One region of the Rahnella sp. PD12R genome, then DNA from elsewhere that is predicted to be linked to it. Evidence: predicted binding sites of a transcription regulator. Region 1 holds the regulator's gene; each other region holds the start of a gene.
What was found. Region 1 encodes CRP, which controls carbon source genes, mostly activating them, when cyclic AMP is high. Its sites were predicted from a motif close to ATGTGANNNNNNTCACAT; they were not measured.
Positions count from the first base shown of each region.

Region 1 (7,958 bases):
ACCTCTACCAGTATTTTTGCGAGCTGGGGGCAGAGGTCAGCGTGGTGCGTAACGATCAGCTGACGATTGCGTATATCGAACAGCTTTCCCCGTCACATCTGGTGATTTCGCCCGGCCCGTGTACGCCGGATCAGGCGGGGATTTCCCTGCAAGCCATCACCCATTTTGCCGGTAAACTGCCGGTTCTCGGCGTCTGCCTCGGGCATCAGGCAATGGCGCAGGCGTTTGGTGCAAAGATTGTCCGCGCCCGCCAGGCCATTCACGGCAAAACCTCTCCCATCCGCCATACCGGCAGCAGCGTTTTTAGCGGGCTGAATAATCCGCTGACGGTGACGCGCTACCATTCGCTGGTGATTGCGCCCGAAACGCTGCCCGATTGCTTTGACGTCACCGCGTGGACTGAGCGTGAGGGCCAGCGCGACGAAATCATGGGCATCATGCACAAAACGCTGCCGCTGCACGGTGTTCAGTTCCATCCGGAAAGCATTCTCAGTGAGCAGGGGCATCAGCTTCTGGATAATTTCCTTAAAATCTAAACACTTAATTGCACGGTAAAAATTACTTACGCGACAGGGGCGATTTCCGTTTGCCTGCGTGTGATTTTTTATGCATATTTTGTGATTATATTTTCACATTCATTGCGGCTGTGAATTCCAGTTCATCGTAACAACTCACTGGTAAAAATCAGAAAGGGAGAAGGGTTATGGCAGAAAAAGCAGCGGTAGATCGGGGTACGTTCGATAAAGTGATTTTGCCGGTTTATTCACCCGCGAAATTTATTCCGGTGAAAGGCAAAGGCAGTCGCGTGTGGGATCAGCAGGGCACCGAATACGTGGATTTCGCGGGTGGGATCGCGGTGACTGCGCTGGGCCATTGCCATCCGGCGCTGGTGAAAGCGTTACACGATCAGGGCGAAACCCTGTGGCATGTGAGTAACGTGTTCACCAACGAACCGGCGCTGCGACTGGCACAGAAGCTGATCGACGCGACCTTTGCTGACCGCGTATTTTTTGCCAACTCCGGCGCAGAAGCCAACGAAGCCGCATTCAAACTTGCGCGCTATTACGCTTCGCATCGCCACAGCCCGTACAAAAGCAAGATTATCGCTTTCCATAACGCCTTCCATGGCCGCACGTTGTTTACCGTTTCCGTGGGTGGCCAGCCAAAATATTCCGACGGCTTTGGCCCGAAACCGGCTGACATCGTGCATGTGCCGTTCAACGATCTGGACGCGGTAAAAGCGGTGATCGACGACCATACCTGCGCCATTGTCGTGGAGCCGGTTCAGGGTGAAGGCGGTGTAATGCCCGCCACTCAGGAATTCCTGCAAGGGCTGCGCGAGCTTTGCGACAAACATCAGGCGCTGCTGGTGCTCGATGAAGTGCAGAGCGGCATGGGCCGTAGCGGTAAGCTGTTCAGCTATATGCATTACGGCGTGACGCCGGACATTCTGACCACGGCGAAAGCCCTGGGCGGTGGTTTCCCGGTTAGCGCCATGCTGGCAACGGAAGACGTTGCATCGGTGATGGAACCGGGCAAACACGGCACCACCTACGGCGGCAACCCGCTGGCCTGCGCCGTCGCCGAAGCCGCGCTGGATATCATTAATACACCTGAAGTGCTGGCCGGTATTAACGAACGCCGCGAGAAATTCATCAGCGCGCTGGATGCCATCAACCAGAAATATTCTGTCTTCAGCGAATTCCGCGGCCAGGGGTTGCTGATTGGCGCCGAGCTGTCGGACGCCTTCAAAAACCGCGCCGGAGAGTTTCATGCCGCCGCCGCTGAGTTCGGGTTGATGATGCTGGTGGCGGGCCCGAATGTGATGCGGTTTGCACCATCACTGGTTATCGACTTCGCGGATATTGAAGAAGGGATGGGGCGCTTTGAGAAAGCTGTGGCAAAAGTTACAGGGGTTTAGGCTTTAGCAGCCGGCTTTATTTAAAAAAATATATAGATCGAGAATATTTCGGTTTTTCACTCACCGTGAGGGTTATGACCGAGAATATTTCGGTTTTTCATGTGCGGTGATCGCTCAGCGGCTCGCGCCGAAACCGACCAAGAGAGGGAAGTGCTTTCCCTCTCTTGGATCTCTCCCCGCTTTTTCAAACAAGCGCTGCCGCTGGCTGGCTATGTTTCAGGAGCCACATCTATTGCCGCAAAATCCCGCCGCTGCGCGGTTCCTTCCAGTCGGATTACAAACCGCGCGAAAAGATACGCGGTTTTCCACCTCTCCTTTCAGCGTGATTTTTGAAAGCGGCCAGAGGCTGACCCCAATTCAAAATCATGCCGGTTTTAATCTTTTACAAAGGCAATCTGGCGCACTCAAAATCCAGCTGAACGGAGCGGCTTCGAGACCAGAGGCTCGAAGACCGAGTGAAGGCAGCACGAAGTGCCTGGATTTGCGCCACACGCGGATGTTCCAGAATATGTCCATCGATCCAGCGAAAGCGCTTATTGAAAAAAAAGCGTGGGAGATCAAAGAGGGAGGCGCTTTCCTCCCTCTTTGTCGGTTTCGGCGCAGCGGGTTAAGTGATCACCGTACGTGAGAAACCGAAACCTTCTCGATCCAGCCCTCACGGCAAGTGAAACCCAACCCTCAAACAGGGGATATAAAAGGGGATCTCCCCTTTTACGCCCGCCGCGTCAGCCAGATCCCGTGGTGTGGTCTCTGCTTCCACGCCAGTGACGAAATGGTATGCATCACACTCAGGTGCGAAATCATCCTCCGCAGATGGCGCTCCATTTCGGTCAGCGGCATATCCGGGTGCAGCTCCGGCGCATTAAACAAGGTGTTCTCACTACCAGGCCCGTCGTAAAGCAACCGCTGCTGGCAGCTTTGCAGCGCGATTTCGCAGGTCTGCAAATACTCCGTCGCCAGCTTTTCCGGCAGCATGTAATGCTCGCGCGCGAGAATGGTCATCGCGTTGATGTGCTCAACGACAAACTGACTGTGCGTGACCCACAAACGCATATCCGCCAGATAATGCGAGTTAAAACCCGGTTCCTGCATCGCCTGGCTCAGCGAGGTGAACAGCTTGTTGTGCGCCTGATTGACCTGCATACGGGTGTACGCAAGTTGAGAGGCGTCGGGATTTTCTTGCAGAATCAGCCGGATGGCGTCCTGATAGGTTTCCAGCGCCTGATGGGCGTTCTGGCGCATCAGGCCACTTTGCCATTGCGGCCACAGCCAGATGCTGCCGCCGAAGGCCAGCGCGCAACCGATCAGCGTATCAATCAGGCGCGGCACCAGAAAATGGATGCCGTTCATCGCCAGCAATTGCAACGTATAAACTGCGGTCACCGTCATACCGATGACCGCCAGACCGTAGTTCTTGCGCAGCACGGTATACGACACCAGCGTGATGACCAGCATGCAAATCAGCGTGATGCCTTCCGGCAATTCCAGCCTCAGTAATCCGGCGGCAATCAGCAGACCGGCCAGCGTGCCGAGTGCACGGTGCTGGATACGCACACGCGTGGCGTTATAACCGTTCTGGCTGACCAGCATGATGGTCAGCAAAATCCAGTACGGCTTGGGCAGATTGAAGAAAAGCCCGAGGCTGCTACCGATCGCCAGAATCAGCCCGAGGCGCGCGGCATTGCGCAGGGCGGAGGATTTAAAGGACAGGTAGCTTTTCACCGCAGGCCAGAAAGGCAGGCGCGGCTGGGAGTTCATCAGATCGCGGCGGTACAGCGGGCGTTGCGTCCGCAGCAGTCGCGCGATACGGCTGAAATGGTAATAACAGAACTGGCCGACCGGATTCTGCGGGTTCTGCGCCGCGATTTTTTCCAGCGCCGCCAGCTCATTCGCCATGGTGAAGCGTTCGGAAAGGCGATGGTAGAGAATATCGTCCGCAATCACGCGCAGACGGGCGGAAATCACCTGCGCATTCCGGCGGATCACCGCTTCGGCGTGGCTTTCTTCCACCAGTTTTTGCACTTCTTCCGGCTGATGCAGGCTGACCGTAATGTGCTCCTGCAAATCGAGCGCCACCTGAAAACGCTGGAACAACCGTTTGTGGTGATGATGATGTCCATGCTGCGGCAGCATGTGCAGTTGCTGATACAACAACGCAATCAGGTCGATAACCTGCTGCTGGCGTTTGAGCAGCGGCGGAAGTGCAGTTTCCGGATCGGTATGTTGCGTCAGCAGGCTGTACTTGGCTTCGAAATAATCGGCCAGTTGCAAATACAGCTGGCTGAGCGTTTCGCGCATCGGTTGTTCTTCGGAAATACGGAACCACGCCCAGTTAAACAGCCCGTACCAGGCGGTGCCGGCGGCAAAAAGCGCGGGTGCCTGCCACATTGGCCTCACGCCGACCATACTCAGCGTAAAGATGGTGGCCACCAGCGCGCCGGGCAACAGGCGCGCATGCAGCGGACTGATTTCACCGGTGACGCCGAGCAGCAAAGCCAGCGTTAACATGATGAGCGGCAGAGGAATGTGCCAGTTTTCGAGCATCACCTGTAAAAGGATACTGCTGACGGCAAACAGCGAACCGCCGATAATCAGGCGTTTGAAAAAGCGTTTGTGCGGGGTATCAAGGCCGGCGACGTTGCAGCAGGCCGGGCACAGGGAAAACAGCAGGCCCATTTGCAGATTGCCAAACAGCCAGCAAATACCGACAGGCAGGCACAACACCAGCGTCTGGCGCAGCGCGTAGTTAACTTCGGGATGATAGAACAGTCTTCGCCATAGCGTCATGGGTAAAGCTTAGCCCATAAAAAAGGCGCGACAGTAAGCTGTCGCGCCAATTCCTGAGGGATTAACGTGTGCCGTAAACGACAATCGTTTTACCGTGTGCGGAGATCAGGCTCTGATCTTCCAGCATTTTGAGAATACGTCCGACTGTTTCACGTGAACAACCGACGATTTGGCCGATTTCCTGACGGGTGATCTTGATTTGCATCCCGTCCGGATGGGTCATTGCATCAGGCTGTTTAGCCAGATTAAGCAAAGTTTGCGCGATACGGCCTGTTACGTCGAGGAAGGCAAGGTTGCCGACTTTCTCTGACGTCACTTGCAGACGGTTTGCCATCTGCGCGGAAAGACGCATCAGAATATCCGGGTTTACCTGAATCAGCTGGCGGAATTTTTTATAAGAAATTTCAGCCACTTCGCAGGCAGTTTTAGCACGAACCCAGGCACTGCGTTCCTGCCCTTCTTCGAAGAGTCCCAGCTCGCCGATGAAGTCACCTTGGTTAAGGTATGACAGTATCATTTCTTTGCCTTCTTCATCTTTAATCAGGACGGCAACCGACCCTTTCACGATGTAGTACAGCGTTTCGGCTTTTTCACCTTGGTGAATCAGCGTACTTTTAGAAGGATACTTATGTATATGACAGTGAGACAGGAACCATTCGAGAGTCGGGTCTGTTTGTGGCTTGCCGAGAACCATTTGCTATTATCCTCTGTTGTTATCGCTGCCCAAAATCACAGGGCTCAGAGTTCCCTGTACGGCACTTACTTTAAAAAGCGCCCTTTCAGCATATAACTCCCCAGAAATGCTGCAAGCGGATGTCGGAGTGAAACAGCCTGATTATTGCTGTTAACACCGTGGGTTCTGTTCTTAAACCGCAAAAACCGTCACCGCAATTTACTGGAAAGTATGTTTCGGCTTTGTTTGTAACACAGGTTTGCAATGCTGTCTTCTGTTGTCTCGCTTCAGCATGATGGCGATCGGGTTACGTTGCCAGTTTTTGGGTGAAAGGGTAGTCTGAGGGGAAAATTTGACGAATTTATCCACCGGGAGAAGAGCACATGCACGCACGCGTAAAATGGGTAGAAGGGCTGACGTTTTTAGGTGAGTCAGCGTCGGGCCATCAGATCACAATGGACGGTAATGCGGGCGACAAAGCCCCGAGCCCGATGGAAATGTTGCTGATGTCGGCGGGCGGTTGCAGCGCGATTGATGTGGTGTCTATTTTGCAAAAAGGCCGTAACGACGTGCGTGACTGCGAAGTGAAACTGACGTCTCAGCGCCGCGAAGAAGCACCGCGTCTGTTCACGCACATCAACCTGCATTTCATCGTCACCGGCAAAGACCTGACGGATAAAATTGTGGAACGCGCGGTCAGCCTGTCTGCGGAAAAATATTGCTCTGTATCCCTGATGCTGGGCAAAGCCGCGACGATCACCCACAGTTTTGAAGTCGTGAACGCCGAATAAGTCACGACCAGCGATACGACTGGCACTGACTTCGCAGTAAATCCAGAAATCGCCGCGCAGCAAATGTCAGCGGCGATTTCTGCGAATAGAGTACGCAATATTCCGCTTCCGGCAGCGTATCGATATTGAGCAGGCAAAGTCTTTCCTGCAAGCCGAACGGCGCGCGCATCGCCTTCGCCACAATCGTCAGATAATCCGACTGCAACACCATATTCAGCCCGCACACCACCGAATCCGTTCTTACCGGCGTTTCACCGGCTGGCGCATTAAAGCCGTTCATCGAAAGCTGAATCTGCTGGTAGTAACCCATATCCGTTTCCGGCAACACCCAGCGCGCGCCCTGTAATTCTTCGAGCGTGGTGGCACCTGCCAGCGGATGCCCTTGCCGCGCAATCACGCCAAACGGCGCGCTAAACAGCGGTTCACGCACCAAATCTTCCAGCGGAAAACCCGGCCCGGCGGTCCCGACGGCAAAATCGAGTTTCCCTTCACGCAGCGCCGGTAACAGCGTCGAAAGCTGGCCTTCCTTAATCAGCAGTTTGGACTGGGGAAACTGCGTTTTGAATGCTTCATTGAGAGCCGGAAACACCGTCAGCGCCAGCAGTGATGAAAACCCGATAGCCACCGAACCCTGCGAATACTGATTGATCTGCCGGATCTCATCCGCCGCGCGTTCAAGTTCTTCGAGAATAAACTGCATGCGCTGCGCAAAGGCGCGGCCGGTTTCCGTCAGCGCCATGCCCTGATTGCCGCGCACGATAAGCTGAGTTTCAAGCGTTTGTTCCAGTTCCCGCAAGGTTCTGCTGACGGCGGGCTGCGACTGATTCATCGCCCGCGCCGCGCCGCGAATGCTGCCGCTGCGGATAACCTGCTGGAAAACCTTGAGTTGCTGCAATTTCGGTAAATAACGCATGTCGCCTCGCTTGAAAGCCCTATCAGTAAAAAGCATCACCTACCCAAAAATTGCATCTTATGGCAAACCTGTAAAGCTGATAGCTTCAGATTTGGAATAAATAATGTGTTGTTATTCAGTTGATTACGTGATGCATGTCGCATTTTACTATTCGCCCGACAGTGAGAACTTCTGACGCGGTGATAACAAAAAGGGATATCCGCTATGAAAAGTCGTTCCCTGATGATCTTCCTGCTGTTCGTCGGTTATGCGGTGGTGTATATCGACAAAACGGTGATGGGGTTCGCGCTGTTGCCGATTGAGCGGGAATTTAACCTGCAACCGGAGCAGCTGGGTTACATCACAGGCATTTTCTTCCTGGCCTATTCGCTGTTTCAAATTCCTGCTGGCTGGCTGAATGACCGATTCGGCTACAAGAAAGTACTCGGTATCTCGCTGTTTTTGCTCGGCGGGTTCGCGCTCTGCTTCGGTTTGCTGGGATTCGGCCTCGGTTTACTGGTGACGTTTCGCTTTCTTTCCGGCGTCGGGCATTCCGGTTATCCGTGTTCCTGCGCCAAAGCGGTGGTCTCGAATTTTGATGTCGGGCAGCGCACTTTCGCGCAGTCCGTATTGCTGTCATCCGCCGGTCTGGCGATGACCGCCGGGCCGCTGATTGCGGTGTACGCACTCGATACGCTCGGCTGGCGCGGCTCTTTCTCCATTCTCGGCCTGCTGGCGTTTGCGATTGCCGTCGCGATTATCATTTTTGTGCCGAATCCCCCGAAAGCAGAAGCCCGCACCGGCGTGGCGACCGGCTACCGTGAACTGCTGAAAAACCCGATTGTCGTGCTGCTGTTCGTATCCATTTTCTGCATCAACATTCCGTCCTACGGC
Region 1 is NZ_JAHTMS010000005.1:374,927-382,884, forward strand. It holds gene KWG64_RS12780 (aminodeoxychorismate synthase component II) at 1-536, shown strand, start outside; gene KWG64_RS12785 (aspartate aminotransferase family protein) at 704-1,921, shown strand; gene KWG64_RS12790 (hypothetical protein) at 2,154-2,549, shown strand; gene KWG64_RS12795 (YccS/YhfK family putative transporter) at 2,633-4,708, opposite strand; gene crp (cAMP-activated global transcriptional regulator CRP) at 4,770-5,402, opposite strand; gene KWG64_RS12805 (OsmC family protein) at 5,765-6,172, shown strand; gene KWG64_RS12810 (LysR substrate-binding domain-containing protein) at 6,174-7,085, opposite strand; gene KWG64_RS12815 (MFS transporter) at 7,290-7,958, shown strand, end outside.

Region 2 (7,958 bases), on a different contig from region 1:
GTCACTGCCGCCAGACCACCCGCCAGCGCCATAAATGAGGGCAGCAGCAGATAATGGCGCAACGTCCGGTGGAACAGCATGCCCAGCGTCACCAGCATCGCGACCACGACCAGAACGCGCAGCTGATCCAACGTCATATGCGCCAGCGCCAGCAACGGCATCAGCGCGCAAGGCAGCAAAACGCCCCAGCCGCTGGTCAGACGCTTACCCAGCATCCATACAACCGCCCAGATCCCACATGCCATGACAATTGCCGGTATCATAACCCTGCTCCAAACGTTGATAATGAGAACCAATATCATATAGGATTTTTTCTCATTTACCAGTCGTCCCCGCAATAAATCAGACGACACAACGCCCGTCTGCCAGTGCGCCCGCCTTTAAGGTAAGGTCTGCGTGGTTATTTGCGGTCTTGTACTCCGTTTGGGTGACACCTGCGTACAAAAGTGCTAATTTTAAAGGCGTTAAACCAAATTAGTGAAACCGGGTTAATTAAATTTTTTATAATAGTCACTAAAAAAACTATATTTATAGAATTCTAATAATTACCTATTAGAACTATTAGCCTGCCTGCATGGAACTTGTCTTAATGGAATAAGCGCGCGGTATAGGGCGATAAGAATCTTTATCTATTCAGAACAACACACGCTAAATAGAGTAAATTTGATGATATCTCATTCCTATGATGAGCTGCTGAGAAGCAAACATCGGCTGGCGATGCTCCTATTCTTTTTTTTAAATAGTGCCACAGCGCTATTTTCGATGGTTTATCCACCTGACAATGCAGCGGCGACACCCTTTCCGCTGATACTGATTTTTGCACTTTGTTGTGGCGGGTTAATATTTTCTTTTTTCAGTAAGAAAAATTACTCTTCACATCTGAATATGTGTTCTGTGATTGTCGGTCTGTTATGGGCCTGGCAAATAGCATTACGTTTTGAGGAAGTCGGGCAAACAGATAAAAATTATCTGGTGATCAGTTTACTCAGTATATTCTTTATCAGCGCCATCGCTTTGTCAGATAATTTTCTGGCTTTTTGCCTTCATGCAGTACCTTCCACTATCTGCGTGATCTTTCTGGATGACTTTCAGCACATCGGGCATATCCTGTTCACCGTCATGTTGCCGCTGATTGGCCTGTGGCTGCATCACCTGATGCTCAAACGCAGTGACGAATTCACCCGCCGCATGGTGTCGAATCTCTACAGCGAAAGGGAAAAGTTCAGCGATCTCAGTATGCTGGATCCGCTCACCGGCCTGTACAACCGTCGTGGCTTACAGAACAAGCTGGAAACCCTCTTTAATCAGGCGTCCGGCCATTACGTGATGCTGCTCGATATCGATCACTTCAAGGCCTACAACGACAATTACGGCCACAGCATGGGTGATCAGGCGCTGGTGCGCGTTTCTGCCGCCATTCGTGACGCCGTGCGTTCGCGGGATGTGGTCGTTCGTTATGGCGGAGAAGAGTTTCTGGTGCTGATGTCGAACGTGAAACAGGAACACGCAATCCGGATGGCAGAACGCATTCAGAATAAGGTTCTGGGGCTGAATATCCCGCATTTGTTTAACGCACAGGTCTCGACTCACGTTACCGTCAGCGCCGGGTTAGCTGCGCTGGAAGAGGGCGATTTTATTAGTGCCCTGGGCAACGCTGACGCCTCACTGTATAAAGCCAAAAACAGCGGGCGTAATAAAATATTTTATGCGTGGGAAGAGAATAATGAGCGCCACGAAATCGCTGAAGAAAAATTAGCCTGATTATTGCCGGAAAGTAACATTGATAACAGCGCGCTCATTGTTATTATTTTTGCTAGCGATAATGATACCGTTGCCCTGTTCGATAATAAAGCGCGCTCATTCATTATCACTGCATAATCATTCAACTTTCGGCCTGATTAATGGTTCAGGCTGAAAGTTAAACAGCTTGTTTACCTTATTGAATGTTACAAAACCCTGTTACCCGCCTGACTGAACGCCCTGCTTAAATAACTCTTTCATTTTGTAAATACCCACAAAAATAAGATGTATAAAAATAATCCTAATCCCGACGTTGTTTTGTCATCGCCCCCACAGAATATTGCTTTTTCCCGCCAGGTTTTATGTTACAAATCCCGTCTACTTTATTGTTTTAACGCCATTATTTAGTCTGTTTCAAAATTTGTGAACTCTCTCACGCCCACCTTCCGGCGAGTGCCAGAGGCTATTTTCCCGTGGCACTGACCGGAAGGCTCCCTGATCGAACACTTCTTACACTGTTGCCCACCCGCCGTACTGACTTCTGACGGATCAGCGTGTTACGGCGGGCTTATTCACCTCATTACCACTCTGTTTCTCTACATAACAAAAGGTCCGGTGTATGAACAGTTCGATAGTTTTAGGGATTATCTGGCATCTGATAGGAGCGGCCAGCGCAGCCTGCTTCTATGCACCTTTCAAGCAAGTGAAAAGCTGGTCCTGGGAGACCATGTGGTCGCTGGGCGGCTTCTTTTCCTGGATTATTTTACCGTGGGCGGTGAGCTACGTACTTCTGCCCGATTTCTGGGCGTATTACGGCTCGTTCAGCTTTGCCACCCTGCTGCCGGTTTTCCTGTTCGGCGCGATGTGGGGCATCGGGAACATTAATTACGGCCTCACAATGCGCTATCTCGGGATGTCGCTGGGAATAGGTATCGCCATCGGGATCACCCTGATTATCGGCACATTGATGACGCCGGTTCTGCAAGGCAAAATCGGTATGCTGTTCGGTACCGCCGGTGGCCGGCTAACGTTGCTCGGCGTTCTGGTGGCGGTGATTGGCGTGGCGATAGTCAGTTACGCCGGTTATCTGAAAGAGAAAGCACTGGGGATTCAGGCGGAAGAATTTAACCTGAAAAAAGGGCTGATTCTGGCGGTGATGTGCGGGATCTTCTCCGCCGGGATGTCGTTTGCGATGAGCGCAGCGGTGCCGATGCACGACGCAGCACGCGCGCTGGGCATCGACCCGCTGTACGTGGCCCTGCCAAGTTATGTGGTGATCATGGGCGGCGGCGCTATCGTCAACCTTGGTTTTTGCATCATCCGTCTCGCGACGCGAAAGAACCTTTCGCTCAGGGCAGACATGTCCGTTGCGAAATCCCTGCTGGTGGCCAATATCCTGTTCTCCATCCTGGGCGGCATCATGTGGTATCTGCAATTCTTCTTTTACGCCTGGGGACACGCGAGCATTCCCATCGAATACGACTACATGAGCTGGATGTTGCACATGAGTTTCTACGTACTGTGTGGCGGGATCGTCGGTCTGGTTCTGAAAGAATGGGCGGGCGTCGGCAGAAAACCGGTTCGCATTCTCTGCCTCGGTGCGCTGGTGATCATTCTGGCTGCCAATATCGTCGGGCTGGGAATGGCACTCTGATTTTCAATCCGTAAACCCTGGCGGCAGAGCGTGCTTTGCCGTTATCAATCCGCCGCAATCAGCGAAAAAGGCTGCGGCGGCGTCTTTTTCGCCTGAGCAATAAACCGCTGCCGGTAATCCCTCGGCGAAACACCGTACGCACGGTTAAACACCACGGAAAAATAATTACTGTCGTCAAAGCCGCATTCGGCAGCCACATCACCAATCGCCATGTTGCCATAACGCAGCAAACTCATTGCCCGGCACAGTCTGAGCTGACGCAAATAACTCATCACACTCAGGCCGGTATGTTGCTTGAATAACGCCCGCAGGCTGCGGGGATTCAGCTGATGTTGCTGACAAAACGTCTCCAGATGAAACGGTTGGGCAATACCTGCCCGCAGCGCCATCAGCAATAAATCCAGCTGATGGGCATCGGGCAACGCGCCGCTGTCCGGACGGTGCCGGAAGCGCAGCAAAAGCAGCGCCAGCTGCATCAGCAACGCTTCGCTCAGCTGAACAGACAGCGGCTCGGATTTCATACATTCCTTCGCCAGCTCATCCACTTTATCGCGCAAAACGGACATCCCAAGCGTGCTCAGCCGCCAGTAACGCTGTTCCTGGCTGGCATTTTCTCCCGGCAATAATTGCGCCCAGTCGGCTTCCAGCCGGAAACGTTCGCGGCAAAACAGCACATTATCGAGCGCCAGTTCATTGGCAGATTCATAGCTGTGCCGGTCTCTGGCGTTGATATAAAACAGGTCGCCGCAGGTAATGGGATAGGGAATATCGTTCCAGATATGCATACCGTTGCCACGCCAGACGATCACCAGTTCATCGAAATCGTGGTCATGGGTGGGGAAATCCGCCTGCGGATGGCGCTCTTCTACCACTACCGAGTTCATCCCGGTCAGAAAGAGGTCATTTTTATTGAGTCTTAAAGACATAGCAGCAATCCCATACCCGTTTGACGGCAAGATAAACGAGGCGGCTCAGGCAAAAACCTGAGCGCACGAGAGGCACCGCTTAACGTAGCTGATCACGCATGAGTTTTGGCGACACCGAAAATTCCCGACGGAACTGCGTCGAGAAATGGTTACTGTCACTGAACCCGCAGGCATAAGCGATATCCGTAATGCTCTGATCGCTGTGGTGTAAACGACGGCGGGCTTCCAGCAGGCGCAGGCGGTTGAGATACCGCTGCGGCGTCATGCCGGTGTAATGCTTCATCTGCCGGTGCAGCGTGCGCAGCGCCAGCGAAAACCGTTCGGCGGCCTCGGTCCAGTTAACGTCCTCACTGTAATGTGACTGGAGCCATTGCAAAAGTTGGTTAACCCTGTTTTCCGAGGTATCTCGCAATTGTGGCTGGAAACAGTCCTGATAAAGCAGGATCAGCAGCTGTAAAAACAGGCTTTCGCGCGTGGCGATGTGTTCCATTTCCACACTGGCGGGCAGCGCTTCCAGCTGCGCGATACAGTTCAGAACCTGATGCAGCACACACGGGCTGAGTTGCCAGTGGATCTGCGACTGATAGTGATGTTCCTGCGGCAGAAAATGGCCGACATCCTGAATAAAGCGAAACGCTTTTGGCGAACGGAAAAGCACATTGGTCAGCCGCAGGTTATCCACGTTTTCAAACAAGTGATGATCGCTGGCGCGAACAAAACACACCGTTCCGGCGGTCAGGGTATACGGATTGTCATTAAAGATGTGCACGCCCGAGCCGCTTTCCACCAGCATAATCTCGTGGAAATCGTGGTAATGCTCCGGGAAAACGTCTTGCGGAAGACGCCGCTCAACCGTCACAGTCAGCTCAGGTGCCGCAAAATAATCATCACCCTTCAGTAACGTCATTTATCGCCTCCGGTTCAGGAAATCATGATGCTTCGGAAAACAACCCTACCCTGCGCGTGCCGTTCTTACCTTCAAACGGCGGCGTGAAAAACGTCATAAACGGTCAGATTTTTAAGATTCACCCCACCACGCAGCAGATCTGCGGCGAAGATCACAGTCGCCCGCCCAGCACGCATTCCCTTTTGCAAAACCTCGCCAGAGGCAGCTTTCGGCTGATCTGTGATCTGCCTCGCATCTACCTTTTTAATGCTGCCATCCCGTCAAAACCGGTGGCAATCACCGGAAGGTGACCCCGCAACGCCTCCCCTACACTGGCTGCATATTCAATAAGGAATGGCCGCTATGAGAACTCACCATCTTGCCGCTATTGACCTCGGCGCTTCCAGCGGCCGGGTAATGCTGGCGACGTTTACCCGCCACGATGCAGACCCGGCAGCAACGCTGACGCTGAAAGAAATTCACCGTTTTCCCAATAACCTGCTGCACATAGGCGGTCACGAAACCTGGGATCTTGATGCGCTGGAAAAACACATTCTCGAGGGGCTGAACCGCCTGGATGCGTCGGGCATTCAGCTCGACGGTATCGGCATTGATACGTGGGGCGTGGACTATGTCCTGATCGACGAACACGGCGAGCGCGTAGGGTTGCCCGTTTCCTACCGCGATAACCGCACCGAAGGCGTCATGGCACGGATGGAACAACAGCTGAGCCGCGAAGCGATTTACCAGAAAACCGGCATCCAGTTTATGCCGTTCAATACGCTCTATCAGCTGCGTGCGCTGAGCGAACAGCAGCCTGAGGTCGTGGAGAAAGCCGCGCATCTGCTGATGATCCCGGATTATTTCCTCTACCGTCTTACCGGCAAACTGAATCAGGAATACACCAACGCCAGCACTACGCAGATGCTGAATATTGCCACCGGCGACTGGGATGAAGACCTGCTGAAACTGGCAGGCGTGCCGCGTCACTGGCTGACAAAACCAGGCCAGCCCGGCCATTCTCCCGGCCTGTGGCACAGCCCGCGCGGCCGCAGCGTGCCCGTTTTCAGTGTCGCCACGCATGACACCGCCAGCGCAGTCGTCGCCGCGCCGCTCACCGGCACGCACAGCGCCTATATCAGCTCCGGCACCTGGTCGCTGATGGGCATCGAAAGCCCGAAAGCGTTCAATCACGCCGGTGCGCTGCACGACAATGTCACCAATGAAGGCGGCATCAACGGCAGCTATCGCGTACTGAGCAATATCATGGGGTTATGGCTGTTCCAGCGCGTTTGCCGCGAACTGAATATTCAAGACCTGCCTTCATTAATTACGCTGGCCAAAAACGTCCCGCCGTTCACCTATCTGATTAACCCGAATGAAGACCGCTTTATCAATCCGCCGTCAATGGTCGATGCCATTCGTGAAGCCTGCGAACAGGCAGGAGAACCGGTTCCGGACTCACCGGCCGAACTGGCGCGCTGTATTTTCGACAGCCTTGCCATGTTGTACCGGCAGGTGTCCGTTCAGCTGGCGAAGCTGCAAGGTGAGCCGCTGCGCGACATTCACATTGTCGGCGGTGGCAGCCAGAACCAGTTCCTGAACCAGCTTTGCGCCGACACCTGTCAGGTGAACGTCAGCGCCGGGCCGGTTGAAGCCTCCACGCTTGGCAATATCGGCTGCCAGCTGATGGCACTTGATGCCGTAAAAGATGCCGCTGAATTTCGTCGCATTGTCGCCACGAATTTCGAGCAACGCCATTACCTCCCCCGTATTCACGAGGATTTCCCAATTCACTGGCGCCGTTTCCAGGCGCTCTGTCACGCCAATGAGGAGCTCGCAGTATGACTTCATCTATCGACAACGCATGGACGCTTGCTAAAGAACGTTTCGCCCAACTGGGCATTGATGCCGAAGCCGCAATCAAACAACTCGATACCCTGCCGGTTTCAATTCATTGCTGGCAGGGGGATGACGTCGCGGGTTTTGAAAATCCGGAAGGCGGGCTGACCGGCGGTATTCAGGCGACCGGTAATTACCCGGGCAAAGCGCGAAATGCACAACAGCTGCGGGCGGATTTAGAACTGGCGATTTCAATGATCCCCGGCCCTAATCGTCTGAACCTGCATGCTATTTATCTGGAATCCGATAAACCGGTTCCGCGCAATGAAATCGAACCGAAGCATTTCACCGGCTGGGTCGACTGGGCGAAGAAAAACAAGCTGGGTCTGGACTTCAACCCGTCCTGTTTCTCGCATCCGATGAGCGCGGACGGCTTCACGCTCTCCAGCGCCAACCCGGAAATCCGTCAGTTCTGGATTGAGCATTGTCAAGCCAGCCGCCGCGTTTCCGCTTCCTTTGGCCGCGCGCTGGGCACGCCTTCCGTCATGAATATCTGGGTTCCGGACGGCATGAAAGATGTCACCGTAGATCGTCTGGCCCCGCGCCAGCGCCTGATGAGTGCGCTCGACGAAGTGATTGCCGAGAAGTTTGATATCACCGAACACATCGACGCCGTCGAAAGCAAACTGTTCGGCATCGGCTCTGAAAGCTACACCGTCGGATCCAACGAATTCTATCTGGGCTACGCCGCCAGCCGCGGCACCGCGCTGTGCCTCGATGCCGGGCATTTCCATCCGACAGAAGTGATCTCCGACAAAATCTCGGCCGCCATGTTGTATGTGCCGCGCCTGCTGCTGCACGTCAGCCGTCCGGTGCGCTGGGACAGCGACCACGTCGTGCTGCTGGACGA
Region 2 is NZ_JAHTMS010000006.1:208,103-216,060, reverse strand. It holds gene KWG64_RS13900 (DUF1435 domain-containing protein) at 1-263, opposite strand, end outside; gene KWG64_RS13895 (GGDEF domain-containing protein) at 667-1,761, shown strand; gene rhaT (L-rhamnose/proton symporter RhaT) at 2,360-3,394, shown strand; gene rhaR (HTH-type transcriptional activator RhaR) at 3,439-4,320, opposite strand; gene rhaS (HTH-type transcriptional activator RhaS) at 4,400-5,227, opposite strand; gene rhaB (rhamnulokinase) at 5,570-7,054, shown strand; gene KWG64_RS13870 (L-rhamnose isomerase) at 7,051-7,958, shown strand, end outside.
Region 2: rhaB (rhamnulokinase) is a predicted target of CRP. The motif match lies at 5,445-5,462, and genes of this name have one in related genera.

Region 3 (7,958 bases), on a different contig from region 1:
GATGGAAGTGATGGACGAAGTTGAGCGCGAGCTGAAAATTGCCTGCTCGCCAATTACCTGGCCTATAGGTTGCGGTAAATTGTTCAAAGGTGTTTATCACCTTTATAAAGACGAAGTTTATCTTTATCAGACCGGTAAAGGTCACACCATTCAGGAAGTCCGCGTGGTGAAAGGTCTGGATAACCCGGAACTGGACGCTGCCGTTGGCGAAGATCTGGCGATGCAGCTGCGTGAAGAGCTGGAACTGGTTCAGGGCGCGTCCCATGAATTTGACCATGAAGCGTTCCTGCAGGGCGAACTGACGCCGGTCTTCTTCGGTACCGCACTGGGTAACTTCGGTGTTGACCACATGCTCGACGGTCTGGTGGATTGGGCGCCTGCGCCGATGCCACGTAAAACCGACCTGCGCGAAGTGAAAGCCGACGACGAGAAATTCACCGGTTTCGTGTTTAAAATTCAGGCCAACATGGACCCGAAACACCGCGACCGCGTGGCGTTTATGCGTGTGGTTTCCGGTAAGTACGAAAAAGGCATGAAATTGCGTCAGGTGCGTACCGGCAAAGACGTCGTGATTTCCGATGCACTGACCTTTATGGCCGGTGACCGTTCCCACGTTGAAGAAGCGTATCCGGGCGACATCATCGGTCTGCACAACCACGGTACCATTCAGATTGGCGACACCTTTACGCAGGGTGAGAACATGAAGTTCACCGGCATCCCTAACTTTGCCCCTGAACTGTTCCGTCGTATTCGTCTGCGTGATCCGCTGAAACAGAAACAGCTGCTGAAAGGTCTGGTTCAGCTGTCAGAAGAAGGCGCGGTTCAGGTCTTCCGTCCGATCTCCAACAACGATTTGATCGTCGGTGCGGTCGGTGTTCTGCAGTTTGAAGTGGTCGTGGCGCGTCTTAAAAGTGAATACAACGTGGAAGCGATTTACGAGTCCGTGAACGTTTCAACGGCGCGCTGGGTAGAATGCAGCGACGTGAAGAAATTCGAAGAATTCAAACGTAAGAATGAAACCAACCTGGCGCTCGATGGCGGCGATAATCTGGCGTATATCGCCCCAACCATGGTGAATCTTAACCTGGCTTCAGAGCGTTACCCGGAAGTGAAATTCCGTAAAACCCGCGAGCATTAATTCTTCTTCGCGTGGCTTTTGATGAAAAAGACGGCAATCCGGCCGTCTTTTTTTTCGCCTTTTGCCATTCTCCGCAATTTCCCTTTGTTCAATTTCTCCTCTCTTTGCCCGAAAAACGGGCAGAATTCGCGTGAAATCTTAAGACTTGTCTGCATTCGCGGGCGTATCCGGCGATCTTCCTACTAATTTGAACATTCTTGACTATATTAAATGTGTGTTCAGGAAATGGTGGCTTAAAGCACTGTCTTAAAGTCACGATACAGAGTGTTATATCGCGTGGCGATTAAAAGCCAGAATAAAACGACGTACTCTGCTTCTCCGGACGTGAAAACAGCAGCAATACAAATTGTTAGGAGACGTCACCAAGACTGTGACGTGAAGGGCCCCGATTGAGGCTCACAAACTGAAAGGAAGAAATCGATGAAAAACTCTAAATTTGCCTATTCAATGATGGCCGTAGTTCTGGGTACCGCGCTGATGAGCGGTAGTGCACTGGCTGCAACTACCACGGATAGCGCAGGTGCAAAAATCGATAGCTCCATGAAGAAAGTTGATAACTACATGGGCGACAGCGCCATCACAGCGAAAGTAAAAAGTGCTCTGGTGGATGATAAAGCCATCAAAAGCAGCGACATTTCGGTAACCACTAACTCCGGCGTCGTGACGCTGAGCGGTTTTGTGGGCTCACAGGCCGAAGCTGAACAAGCCGTTGCTGCCGCGACAAAAGTTGAAGGTGTGAAATCTGTCAGCGACAAACTGCACACCAAAGACAGCAAAGATCAGAGCGTAAAAGGTTACGCGGGTGACACTGCAACCACAGCTTCGGTAAAAGCGAAACTGCTGGCTGACGATATTGTCCCTTCACGTAACGTGAAAGTTGAAACCACCGCCGGTGTTGTTCAGCTTTCCGGTTCAGTAAAAGATCAGGCGCAGTCTGACCGTGCTGAAAGTGTGGCGAAAACCGTTGATGGCGTGAAGAGCGTTAAAAACGACCTGAAAGTCGCACCTTAATCTTTCTGAGTCAAAAGGTGCCCTCCTGTCGGGCGGGCACCGTTCGAATGAAAAACGCATAACAATATTTTGAGTTGCCCGCTGAATAACGGGTCGTGCAGACCCTGTGGATCATCTTTGTCCGTTTATTTATACAAAGCTTTGTACAAATAAATCGACGCCGAAAACGCTAACACTTTCATTTTTCGACTACCTTTAATAGGTAATGTGTTGGGTTATCAGGCGCTGAGCCGATAAAAAAGGCGTCAGAAAGATAAACGTTTCACAGTGACAATGGCCCGAAGCGGGGCACCACCTTTTAAACTGGCAAAGTGAAAATAGGGTAAGGAGAAGCTTATGTTTCGTTGGGGCATTATTTTTCTAATCATCGCGTTGATCGCGGCAGCATTGGGTTTCGGTGGATTAGCCGGTACCGCTGCATGGGCTGCAAAAATCGTCTTCGTCGTCGGTATTATCTTGTTCCTGGTCAGCTTGTTTACCGGCCGCAAGAGACTCTGACGCAATAATGTAGTGAAGCGATAACGAGTTAAAATATCACTCTCGCCCCCTTCTCTGAACGCACTGCCTCAAGCCGTGTTTTCAGAAAAGGGGGCGAGACTTTTTTTGGCGTCCGTTCAGGCGGATACGTGTTTCGTTAACAGGACGTAACGATTTTATCGGCCAATTCAGGCAAGTAATTCACGCAAAACGAGAAGTCGAGGTATGCTCAGAAAGGAGGCCGGTAAAAGGCCAATCGTGTAATGCCGATTTTGCGAGGATAGCGCGTTGGGATATAGAATACCTGTCACGCTGGGGAATATAGAACCGCTGGCGTATAAACCTTATATGCCGGGGAAGATTGCCCTGGTATGTGAAGGAGGAGGACAGAGAGGCATTTTTACCGCAGGCGTTTTGGATGAATTCCAGCGGGCTCGTTTTAATCCTTTTGATCTCTATCTGGGCACATCAGCAGGCGCGCAAAACCTTTCCGCGTTTGTGTGCGGCCAGCCCGGTTATGCCCGCAGAGTCATCACCCGCTACACCACCAGCCCTGACTTTTTCAATCCCCTGCGCTTTGTGCGTGGCGGACACCTTATCGATCTCGACTGGCTGGTCGATGAAACGGCGAAAAACATGCCGCTGGCGATGGAAAGTGCAGAAAAACTGCTGATCGACGGCCGTGAGTTTCTGATGTGCGCCTGCCGCAGCGATGATTACACCGCCAACTACTTTGCGCCGACGCGTGAAAACTGGCTGCCGGTGATCAAAGCGTCCAGCGCGATCCCCGGTTTTTACCGCATGGGCGTGGATCTGGATGGTATCAGCTATCAGGATGGCGGGATCAGCGATGCGATCCCGGTCGAGGAAGCTTACCGCCGCGGCGCAGATACCATTGTGGTTATCCGCACTGTGCCTTCGGCGATGTTCTACACGCCGCAGTGGATGAAACGGATGGAGCAGTGGCTGAGTGAAAGCAGCCTGCAACAGCTGGTGCGCATGATGCAGCATCACGAAGAAAGCTATCACCGCATTCAGCAATTCATTGAAAATCCGCCGGATGATGTGCGTATTTTCGAAATATTCCCGCCAAAACCGCTGGCCAGCCACGCGCTGGGAAGCCGTCTTCCTGCGCTGAATCAGGATTATCATCTGGGCCGCCGTTGCGGACGGTATTTCCTTTCTGCTGCTGCGCACTGGCTGATGCCGCGCGAAAACGAACGGCCTTATCCGCAGATTACTCCGCGCGTTAGCCGGCCAAAACGCATCGTGGTGCCGCAGGACGAGCCGGAGAATGTGATCCCGCTGGCCGCCGCCAGCAGCACAATCGAACAGATTATTCTCGATCCCGCCGTGCTGACGGATATGGTCGCCGATGGCGGCGTAGTCCGTCCGGCGGCGATGAACGACAATGCGCCGGCTGAGAGTCATTATCCGGCCAGCGAAGGTGATAAGTTGTGAGTTTCACGTTTATCGATACGCACTGCCATTTCGATTTTCCGCCTTTTACCGGCGCGGAAGCGGAAAGCCTGCGTCTCGCCGGTGAATCGGATGTCCGCGAAATTATCGTGCCTGCCGTGACGGCAGATCGCTTTCGCGGCATTCTCGCGCTCGCCAAAAATCACCCGCAGATCCACGCCGCGCTCGGGCTGCATCCTTTATACATCGCGCAGCACAAGGATCAGGATGTCGAATTGCTGGAAGCGTTGCTCAGCCACCGTGATGCGCGGCTGGTCGCAGTAGGCGAAATCGGGCTGGATTTATACATGGAAGACCCGATGTTTGAGCAACAACAGCGGTTGCTTAAAGCTCAGTTTTCCCTGGCAAAAAATGAGAATCTGCCGGTGATTTTGCATTCACGCCGCAGCCACGATCAGCTCGCCGCGATGTTACGGCAGGCGAAACTGCCCGCGACCGGCGTGGTACACGGTTTTGCCGGAAGCCTTTCTCAGGCGCAGGCGTTTATTAAACTCGGTTATGCGATAGGCGTCGGCGGAACGATAAGTTACGAACGTGCGCAGAAAACCCGTCAGGTGATGGCGCAGTTGCCACTCTCTTCTTTACTGCTCGAAACCGATGCACCGGATATGCCGTTGCAGGGTTTTCAGGGACAACCTAACCGGCCGGAACGCGCCGCGGCGGTGTTTGATGTGTTATGCCAGTTGCGTACGGAATCCGCGCAGGAAATCGCCGATGCGCTGCTCGCCAACACCCGCCGGGTCTTTCAGCTATCTGCACGGCAGTAATTCGTTATACTTTTTGTGATTTAAATAACATTTTTATCGCCCGGCATTTCTTGCTGCCTGTGTTTCATCCGCTGTAGTGCGATTTATGTTCTCTTTAAAATGTTATTATTATAACATTATCCGCAAGATCGCCGGTCGGCGTTCTCTGTATATCCGCCTGAACTTCGTTTGTCATGAATCGGGTATACACTCTTATCTGGGTTAGACGCTGAGCATAGCGCCGTTAAAATGTGACAGGAGTCTCATTTTAATAAGCAACGTTGCAAACGGTTTTCATTTTGTGTGAAATACTGCACACAGGAACCTGATGTGACGTGTTCAAATAGTCACAACGAATTGGCATCAGCCAATCCAAGCGCGGTGAGAAGGATCTCAGTTGCCACGTAAGCCACAGGGTTTACGCACGCTATCTTCATGGAACCAAGTCCGCTCGCCAACGTGCAGAATTCTTTCCCCGACGTTAACCGCCGGAATGAATTCATGACTGTATGCTCAGTTCTGGCCGGTCGCTGGAATTGAAAATTGTTGGAGAGTTATATGACCGATTTAACCGCCGCAGCGCAACGTGCGCTGAACCTGATGGATCTAACCACGCTGAACGAAGACGACACCGATGCTAAAGTGATCGCGCTTTGTCACCAGGCCAAAAGCCCGGCAGGTAACACCGCTGCTGTCTGTATTTATCCTCGTTTTATCCCGATTGCGCGTAAAACTTTGCGTGAACAGGGGACGCCGGATATCCGTATCGCTACCGTCACGAACTTCCCGCACGGTAATGACGATCTTGAAATCGCGCTGGCAGAAACCCGCGCAGCCATTGCTTACGGTGCCGACGAAGTTGACGTGGTATTCCCGTACCGCGCACTGATGGCCGGTAACGAGCAAATTGGTTTTGAGATGGTTAAACAGTGCAAAGAAGCCTGTGCAGCCGCAAACGTTCTGCTGAAAGTGATCATCGAAACCGGTGAACTGAAACAGGACGCGCTGATCCGTAAAGCCTCTGAAATTGCTATCAAAGCAGGCGCTGATTTCATCAAAACCTCAACCGGTAAAGTGCCTGAAAACGCAACATTGCACAGCGCTGAGCTGATGATGAGTGTGATTGCTGAAATGGGCGTGGGCAAAGCCGTCGGTTTCAAACCGGCCGGTGGCGTGAAAACGGCTGAAGATGCTGCGCAATATCTGGCACTGGCTGACCGCCTGCTGGGCCGCGAATGGGCTGACGCACGTCACTTCCGTTTTGGCGCTTCCAGCCTGCTGGCAAGCCTGCTGACCACTCTGGGTCACGCTGGCCAGAAAGCCACCAGCAGCTATTAATCACCACTACACGAACTTTGCCGCGGCGCTGTTTAACAGCGTCCGGTATTCGCGTCCGCATCGGGCGCTCAGCTTAAGCAGGGGGATACCTTGTTTCTCGCACAAGAAATTATTCGAAAAAAACGTGACGGCCAGCCTTTAAGCGACGAAGAAATTCGTTTCTTTGTGAACGGTATTCGCGACAGTCAGGTTTCAGAAGGTCAGATTGCCGCACTGGCAATGACCATATATTTCAATGACATGACGATGAAAGAGCGCGTTTCGCTGACCATGGCGATGCGTGATTCCGGCACCGTGCTGGACTGGAAAAGCCTCAACCTGAACGGCCCGATTGTGGATAAACATTCCACCGGCGGCGTGGGTGACGTGACCTCCCTGATGTTAGGCCCGATGGTCGCCGCGTGCGGCGGTTATGTGCCGATGATTTCCGGCCGCGGGCTTGGCCATACCGGCGGTACGCTGGACAAACTCGAAGCCATTCCGGGCTTTGATATTTTCCCGGACGACAGCCGTTTCCGCAGCATTATTCAGGACGTCGGTGTGGCGATTATCGGCCAGACCAGCTCGCTGGCACCGGCGGACAAACGCTTCTACGCAACGCGTGATATCACCGCGACCGTGGATTCTATCCCGCTGATTACCGCGTCAATCCTTGCCAAAAAACTGGCAGAAGGGCTGGATGCGCTGGTCATGGACGTCAAAGTGGGCTCCGGCGCGTTTATGCCGACCTACCAGCTTTCAGAAGATCTGGCACAGGCGATTGTGGATGTGGCAAATGGCGCGGGTTGCAAAACCACGGCGCTGCTCACCGACATGAACCAGGTGCTGGCGTCCAGCGCCGGTAACGCAGTCGAAGTGCGCGAAGCCGTGCGCTTCCTGACCGGCGAATACCGCAATCCGCGCCTGCTCGAAGTGACGATGGCGCTGTGCGTGGAAATGTTGCTGTCCGGCGGGCTGGCAAAAGACGACGCAGACGCCCGCAGCAAATTGCAGGCCGTTCTCGACAACGGCAAAGCGGCCGAAGTCTTTGGTCGCATGATTGCGGCGCAAAAAGGCCCGAGTGATTTCATCGAACATTACGACCGTTATCTGCAACAGGCCACGCTGACCAAGCCGGTGTATGCCGAAACTCAGGGCATTGTCAGTGCGATGGATACCCGCGCGCTGGGCATGGCCGTGGTTTCTCTGGGTGGCGGCCGTCGCCGTGCCAGCGATGCTATCGACTACAGCGTCGGTCTGACACACATGGCTCAGCTGGGGCAGCAGGTGGATACCCGTCAGCCACTGGCGATGATCCATGCCAACAGCGAAGCGGCCTGGCAGCAGGCAGCGGAAGAAGTGCGGGCGGCCATTGTCCTGAGTGACAAAGCGCCGGAAAGCACGCCGGTGGTGTACCGCCGAATCGGTGGCAACGCTTGATTTCAGGCTAAATCGCCCCCATTTAAGAATGATCAGGTGCGCGGCAGTTCCGCGTGACCCAATGCGTAACCATTCGCAGGAGAGCAAAATGAAACGTACATTTATCATGGTGTTAGACTCATTCGGTATCGGTGCCAGTGAAGATGCCGAGCGCTTTGGCGATGCCGGTTCTGACACGCTGGGCCATATCGCTGCTGCCTGCGCGCGTGGCGAAGCCGACAAAGGCCGCAAAGGGCCGCTGAATCTGCCGAACCTGACCCGTCTCGGACTGGCGAAAGCCGCTGAAGAATCCACCGGCAAAATCCCGGAAGGCATGGACGGTAATTCTGAAATTACCGGCGCTTATGCTT
Region 3 is NZ_JAHTMS010000006.1:223,232-231,189, forward strand. It holds gene prfC (peptide chain release factor 3) at 1-1,138, shown strand, start outside; gene osmY (molecular chaperone OsmY) at 1,559-2,149, shown strand; gene KWG64_RS13965 (DUF1328 domain-containing protein) at 2,486-2,647, shown strand; gene KWG64_RS13970 (patatin family protein) at 2,975-4,087, shown strand; gene KWG64_RS13975 (TatD family hydrolase) at 4,084-4,872, shown strand; gene deoC (deoxyribose-phosphate aldolase) at 5,410-6,189, shown strand; gene deoA (thymidine phosphorylase) at 6,280-7,608, shown strand; gene deoB (phosphopentomutase) at 7,697-7,958, shown strand, end outside.
Region 3: deoC (deoxyribose-phosphate aldolase) is a predicted target of CRP. The motif match lies at 5,153-5,170, and genes of this name have one in related genera.

Region 4 (7,958 bases), on a different contig from region 1:
GCCGACTTCCAGATCGTGTGCGACGGATTCAGTATCCTGATAAGCCGACGCGGTACCCGCCCAGGCTTTGCTGTCGATTTTGCGGCCCACCAGATACAGGCGAACGGGAGACCCGAACAGCGTGATATCGAGTGTGAAACTTGAGGTGATCCCGGTCAGTTGCCTGATTTTTCCTGCCTGCCATTGGGTCAGGGAAATCGCGACGTTGACGATGCCTTTCTCAGCGGATAGCTCCAGTGCATTGCTGTCGGAACCCAGCCGCCAGTAGGGGCGGGGTGTGCCGAAATGTAGGTACAAAATGGAGGCATCTTGAGAATCGACCATGAAATGTTTCTCCGCAAAGAACGCTATACGCCGCCAGTGTGGCGACAGGGCAACAGTCAGCACAGACGGAGCTTACTCTGTTCAGCACATTCGCAACGCTCCGTAACGAACGGATAAAGGGCGAGGGCGCGTAACACATTGAATTTAAGGTTAGCAACTGTCGGTTAGATATCCAGTCGCCAGGCAGAAATTACTGCTCAGAACAGGCGGGTGCCGTTACCGGTAACCCGCCTGTGCGAGACTCAATTTCAGACTACACGCCGGGCTCCAAAATGAGCCCGGAAAATCATTTCAGCAGGAAGCTGGTTTGTTTCACATCCTGAGAATCTAAGCCTACGAATACGTTGAACTTTCCGGGTTCAGAAGCCCATTTCAACTTGTCGTTGAAGAAACGTAAATCCTTTTCATTGATCGCAAATGTAACGATTTTCTCTTCACCCGGTTGCAGGGTGATTTTTTCAAAATTCCTCAGCTCTTTAACCGGGCGGCTGATTGAAGCCGCGACGTCCTGAAGATACAGCTGAACCACGGTTGCGCCGCTGACTTTACCGGTGTTTTTCACCGTCACGCTGGCGGTCAGCGGGTGTCTGGCATCCATGGTGGTGGAAGACAAACTCACGTCAGACACGCTGAAGCTGGTGTAGCTCAGGCCATAGCCAAACGGGAACAGCGGGCCATTGGTGATATCAAAATAGCGGGTGGTGTATTTGTCCGGATGCTGCGGATTAAACGGACGCCCGGTATTCAGGAAGCTGTAATACAAAGGAATTTGGCCGACAGCGCGCGGGAAGGTCATCGGCAGCTTGCCTGACGGGTTGTAATCGCCAAACAGAACGTCGGCGATCGCATGGCCGCCTTCGGTACCGCTGAACCAGGTTTCCAGCATCGCATCAGAGATTTCGTTTTCCCACGTCAGGGTCAGTGGGCGACCGTTCATCAGCACGATAACCAGCGGTTTTCCGGTGGCTTTCAGCGCTTTCAGCAGGTCGCGCTGGCTTTGCGGAATGTTGAGTTCAGAACGGCTGGAAGCCTCGTGCGCCATGCCCTGTGCTTCACCGACCACGGCCACCACGACATCGGCTTTCTCAGCCGTTTTCACCGCTTCGTCGATCATGTCCTGTGGTTTTCTCGGGTCGTTGATCACCTGTTTTTCGTAGGAATTGAGGAAATCGACCATTGCCTGATCGTCGGTGACATTTGCCCCGCGCGCGTAGAGAACGGTGCCTTTATCGCCGAGCACATCTTTCATGCCCTGCAATACGGTCACGGCCTGATCGGCTTTACCGGCGGCAGACCAGCTGCCCATCACGTCACGTTTGCTGTCAGCCAGCGCACCGACCACGGCGATGGTGCCTTTCTTCGCCAGCGGCAATGTCTGGTTGTTATTTTTCAGCAGAACCAGAGAAGTACGTGCGACTTCGCGCGCTTCGCTGCGGTGCAGACGGCTTTCGGCATTGGTGTCGGCCGGGTCGCTCGAGGCCGGGCCTAAATGGCGGTACTCATCGACAAACAGGCCCATGTCCCATTTGGCGGCCAGCACGTCACGGACGGCGCGATCGATATCCTGCTGGCTGACCAGACCGTCGGCGAGTAATCCTTTCAGATACTTACCGTACATGTTGTCGGCCATGTCCATATCGACGCCCGCTTTCAGCGCCATTGCGGCGGCCTGACGATCGTCTTCGGCCACGCCATGTTTCACCAGCCCGCCAATCGCGCCATGATCGCTGACGGTCAGGCCTTTAAACTGCCAGTCGTCGCGCAGAATGTCTTTCAGTAGCCAGGTATTGGACGTCGCCGGGATCCCGTTAACGCTGTTGAGCGCAACCATCACACCACCGGCACCGGCATCAATTGCGGCTTTGTACGGCGGCATGTAATCGTTGAACATGCGGGTCAGGCTCATATCGACGGTGTTGTACTCACGGCCACCTTCGACCGCGCCGTACAACGCGTAGTGTTTCACGTTAGCCATGACGGCATCGGGTGCAGACGGATCTTTGCCCTGGAAGCCGGTGACCATTTCGTGCGCGAGGCGTGAGGTCAGATAAGTGTCTTCGCCGAAGCCTTCAGACACACGGCCCCAGCGCGGGTCACGGGTGATATCCACCATCGGCGCGAAGGTCATGTTCAGGCCATCGGCGGCGGTTTCCACGGCAGCGATATGTGCGCTGGTGAAGACTGCCTGCATATCCCAGCTGGCGGCGAGGCCAAGGCTTATCGGGAAAATCGTGCGCTGTCCGTGGACAACGTCATAGGCATAGAAAGGAGGAATTTTCAGACGGCTGTTTTTGACTTCATCCTGCATACGGCGGATGTCTGGCTTCGTGACCGTATTAAATACCCCGCCGACTTTACCGGCCTGGATATCCGCCATGATGGCTTCTTTTTTATAATCCGGGCCAACGGTGACCAGATTCAGCTGACCAATTTTTTCATCAAGGGTCATTTTTTTCATCAGGTCGGCAATGAACGCGTTGCGTTCTTTTACCTGATCCTGCGGGATACCCGTTGTTTCAACGGCGAGTGACGAGGCAGAGCTTACCAGTAACACTAACGCGCCAAGCACGTGATGCGTATTCATCGGAATTCCTTCAGCCATAAGCAGGGGTGCCAAAATAGTGGAAATTCAGCAGCCTGAAGCAAACAAAACAATGATCATTCTGGGAAAAGTATAGTGTGAGAATCTAATACGACCGTTCAACTATTAGCAATGAATAGTTTAGGGCGTCCGCACATTATCTTTTTATCCTTCGGGACAGTGCGCAATTTACAGGTAATCAGGCAGATAGGTACAAAAAGACAGTCGATGCATCCCGCAAATTTTCAAATTTAGGATTAGATGAGGCAACGGTGCGCAAATAAGCAACAAAATCGCGGCGGGGTGAAAGAAAAGGCGCAATAAAAAGGGCAGAACGTGACGTTCTGCCCTCTTAAAATCGTAAATACCGATCAGAGAATAAGATTAATAGTAGTAAGACATATCGGTCGGGGTTTTGCTCATGACGTCAAAGAAAACCTCTTTCGTCGTGGACCAGAACTGAGCAATCGCCACGGCGTTATAGCTCATTCCCATCAGGCTCATCACGAAGAAACAGGTGACGGTGAGGCCGATACCACTGCAAACAAACGCCATGGTATTCCGGCTGGACTGGCGGCAAACAATATTAAGCTGGCTGGTGCAGAACATTAAAAAGGCGCTCAGCAGTTCCCAGCGCATCATGATAAATCCGGCAGTTAAAGTACCCATCGATATAAATCCTTACTCACTACAGCCGTTTGCACGAAGCCAAATCAGCCTGAAGGCTGCTACCGCTGGTTGGCAATGGGCTTTACTGAAGAAAATGGTGAAGTTAAATAGTGTGACGACGGTCACATTATATCACCGGGTTTTCGTTGTGAGCAAAAAATGTTCGGCTGTACTCATGCAAAATAGGCATAACACACCGCCATAAATAGCCGGTGCGTTATGAAAGGAGGGAATGAAGGGATTTCAGGCGCCGTAGCCCATGACCTGCAACAGGTGCTGAGCCTGCTGAACGGCTTCCTGACGGTGAGCGACGCCCAGTTTTTGGTACAAATTGCGGATATGCGTTTTGATGGTGGTCGAGGCAACGTCCAGCTCGCCGGCAATCTGATCATTGCTGTAGCCGGAATAAATTAAGCCAAGTACCTGCCATTCACGCTGGGTCAGCGGGCTGGTGCGGATAAGCTCCGGTACCTGCGGATGGGTCAGCAGTTTATTCACGAAGCCTTCGTCGAAGTGCGCAAATTTATGGCGATGGTGCTGATTAATTTCCCGCAGAATTTGCTGTGCGCGGCGCTGTTCCAGCTCCGGCAACAGATTGAGCTGAATCAGCTGACGCAGCTGTTGCGCCATCATTTCCCCTTCAATGACGAAATGGCTGACAAATCCGGTGCGGTTCGCCAGCCCGAGCGCTTCAATTAACACGCGCTGTGCGTCACTTTTGCGGCCTGTGTGCCAGTAAAGCAGGTTACTCAGCAACAGGTTTCGGTTCAGGTCGCTGGTCAGGCGCAGCTGACGGGCGTTCTGATTCAGCTCGTCGAGCACCACTTCCGCTTCATCAAACTGTTCCAGCAAAATCTGCACGCGGGCAATATTGCGCCACTGGCCCTGCTGGAAATGGTTGTCCGCCATGTCCGGTTTACGCGCCTGTTGCAGCCACTGCCGCGCGGCAGTTTTATCGCCGATCATCTGCCAGTAAATCACCCGCGGCTTATCAGTATTGGTCATCCAGTCGATGTGATACTGACCGGTTTTGAGCAGGCTTTCACAGCGCTGTAAATGATGATGTGCATTGTCGAGCTGGCCGCGTGCCAGAGAACATTTCGCCAGCATCGCCAGACACTGCAACTGCTGCTGTGGCTGGAAGTTGGTCAGCACGTCGAGCCCCTGACGCGCCGCGTCTTCGGCATCATCCAGACGGGACCACGACCACAACAATTGCGAACGCAGACGCAGTAAAAATTCATGCATCGGCAGCTGTTCAAGATGCTGTTCGCGCACCAGCTCAAAGGCGCGATCCTGCATTTCAAATGCGGCCTGTAAAAAGCCCTGAGCAATCAGAATTTCGCTCTGTTGCAGCAGCGCCCATAAGGCGTAGTGATAGGCCTCGTAGCGCCGCGCGATTTGTTCGGTTTGCTGCATCAGCGGCAGCGCACGGGTTAAATCACCTTTGCAGTGCTGGATTTCGCCCGTCACCGACGTGGCAACAATGCGGCTGTAGTAGCTTTCATACGGCAGGAAACGCAGGGCGTCGGCGGCCAGTTTTTCAGCCTCATCCTGACGGCCATCGTTGATCGCCACCTGCGCACGCAGGGCATCAAATTCTGCCGTCAGATCCTGTTCCATCACGATATTGCGTTGCTGCATTTCGCTTTCAGCACGCGCCAGCAGCGCTTCCACTTCGGCATAACGGTGCTGACTTTGTGCCAGCCAGGCCTGCAACAGCACCAGTTTTGGATTCTGAATCAGGCGGTCGTAAGGCAGCGCGGCGAGGCACTCTTCCAGCAACGCCAGTTCGCTCTGATTAAACAGCGCCCAGGCATGTTGCAGCAGAATATCGCGCAGCATATCGGTGTCTTCCGCGCCCAGCGCATGGTGGATGGCTTCGGCCGGGAAACCCTGAGCCAGCCAGCCTTCGGCAGCCGCGCGGTGAATCTGCGGCAGCTCGGTCGCCAGTTCCCACTGGCAGCGCTGACGCAAAAAAGTCGCAAACAGCGGGTGGAAGTTAAACCATTCGCCTGTGTCATCCATACGGTGAATAAACAGCCCCTGACGCTCCAGCTCTTCCAGCCGTTGCTGACCGTTGTCGCCTCCGGTCAGCCGCACAATCAGGGCGTCGTTCATCGAACGCAGTAACGAACAGCGCAGCAGAAAATCGCGGGTTGACGCATCAACGCGATCCAGCACTTCGTCCACCAGATATTCGGATAAATGGCTGGCGTTCAGTCCGGCCAGTTTGCGCGCGGATTGCTGCGTCGATTGCTGCGAAGAGGTGGTCGACTGGCGCGCCGAAAGTGCAATCAGCTGCAACGCCGTGGCCCAGCCTGCGACGTCATCGCACAGGCGGCTGCTGTCGGCCTGATCAATCGGGTCTTTAAGACGGTTATCGAAAAACTGCTGCGTTTCCGGGTGCGTAAACGCCAGATGCGAGGCATTGAGTTCAAGCAGTTGCTCGCGCACACGCATATTGGCGATGCCCAGCGGCGGCAGGGTGCGCGAAAGCACGACCAGCGAAATGTTTTCCGGCTGATGACGCAGGAAGAAACGCATCCCTTCGTGGATGGCGTCGTTGGAAATGAGGTGATAATCGTCGATCACCAGCAAAAGCGGGCGGTGCCAGTCGGAAAGCTCCACAAACAGCTGCGCAAACAGTGCGGATAAACTCGCGTACTGATGCTTCTGGCTCAGCGCTTCACTTTTCACGCAATGACCGCCGCAGGCGTGCTGCACGGCGGCAATCAGATAGCTGGCAAAACGCTCGGGCTGATTATCGCTTTCATCCAGAGAGTACCAGCCGAGATCGCTTTTTCCCGCTGCCCAGTGTGCCACCAGCGTCGTTTTCCCATAGCCTGCCGGGCTGGCGACCAGGGTCAGACGGTAATTTGGCGCAGTCGCCAGCTTCGTCAGCAGACGATCGCGAACCACTGTATTTTGCTGCCGCACCGGGCGGCTCAATTTCGAAGGGATCAGCATTTTTTACGATTCTTTTGACGGTGAACAGAAGGGGCGATCTTTATTTCACAGCGTGTAATTAATCACTTTTTCTAAAGTCCTCCTTTGAAACATTGATTGCAAGAATGTTACGTTTTTACATGTCGTTAAGTTGCTCTGTATCACAAATTTCAATGAGAGTTTTCCCACGAACACCTTGTAAGCCCGTCTCCTCCGGCTACGCCCCGTTTCTCCTCCCTGCCTAATCTTTAGCGGGATGATGCTGCTCTTCAGGAGAAGCTTCAGCATAGTGATTATCAACCTAAAACTTTTCCCACAAATTCCCGGATAAAGAGGCATGTGATGCAGGTGACTTTGGATAAGACGCAGTTTTTAGCCGCGCTAAAACGCCAGTGGCAGGGATTCGGTTTACAGCAGGCGCAGGACATGACGCCACATCAGTGGTGGCAGGCCACCAGCGGCGCGCTGTCAGAACAACTCAGCGCGCAACCCGCGCCGGCAGCCACAAAGCACCCGCAGCGACACGTCAATTACATCTCGATGGAGTTTCTGATCGGGCGTCTGACCGCGAATAACCTGATCAACCTCGGCTGGTATGAAACGGTGCAACAGGCGCTGAAAGAGCAGGGCGTGGAACTGGCGGATGTGCTGGAACAGGAAACCGATCCGGCGCTGGGTAACGGCGGCCTGGGGCGTCTGGCGGCCTGTTTCCTCGATTCGATGGCGACCGTCGGGCAACCGGCGACCGGCTACGGCCTGAACTATCAGTATGGCTTATTCCGTCAGTCATTCAGCGAAGGTCAGCAGCAGGAAGCGCCGGATAACTGGCACCGCGTAAGCTACCCGTGGTTTACCCATAACAGCGCGTTGTCCGTGGACGTTCAGTTTGGCGGCAAGCTGGTGAAAAATGAGCAGGGCATTGAGCAATGGCATCCGGCGTTTTCCCTGCGCGGCGAAGCCTGGGATTTGCCGGTAGTCGGCTATAAAAATGGCGTCACGCAGCCGCTGCGTTTGTGGCAGGCGACCGACGTGCATCCGTTTGATCTGACCTTATTTAACGACGGCGAATTCCTTAAAGCGGAACAGAAAGGCATCGATGCCGCTAAACTGACCAAAGTGCTGTATCCGAATGACAACCACGATGCGGGTAAGCGCCTGCGTCTGATGCAGCAGTATTTCCAGTGCGCGTGCTCGGTGGCCGATATTCTGCGCCGCCACCATTTCCTGGGCCGCAAAATTCAGGATCTGCCGAAGTTCGAAGTGATTCAGCTAAACGACACGCATCCGACGATTGCAATCCCGGAACTGCTGCGCATTTTGCTGGATGAACATCAGCTGGACTGGGACGCCGCGTGGGCGATCACCAGCCAGACCTTCGCTTACACCAACCATACTCTGATGCCGGAAGCGCTCGAATGCTGGGATGAAAAACTGG
Region 4 is NZ_JAHTMS010000006.1:168,100-176,057, forward strand. It holds gene pdeR (cyclic di-GMP phosphodiesterase) at 1-324, opposite strand, end outside; gene bglX (beta-glucosidase BglX) at 611-2,908, opposite strand; gene KWG64_RS13740 (YjcB family protein) at 3,290-3,574, opposite strand; gene malT (HTH-type transcriptional regulator MalT) at 3,818-6,544, opposite strand; gene malP (maltodextrin phosphorylase) at 6,866-7,958, shown strand, end outside.
Region 4: KWG64_RS13740 (YjcB family protein) is a predicted target of CRP. The motif match lies at 3,685-3,702, and genes of this name have one in related genera.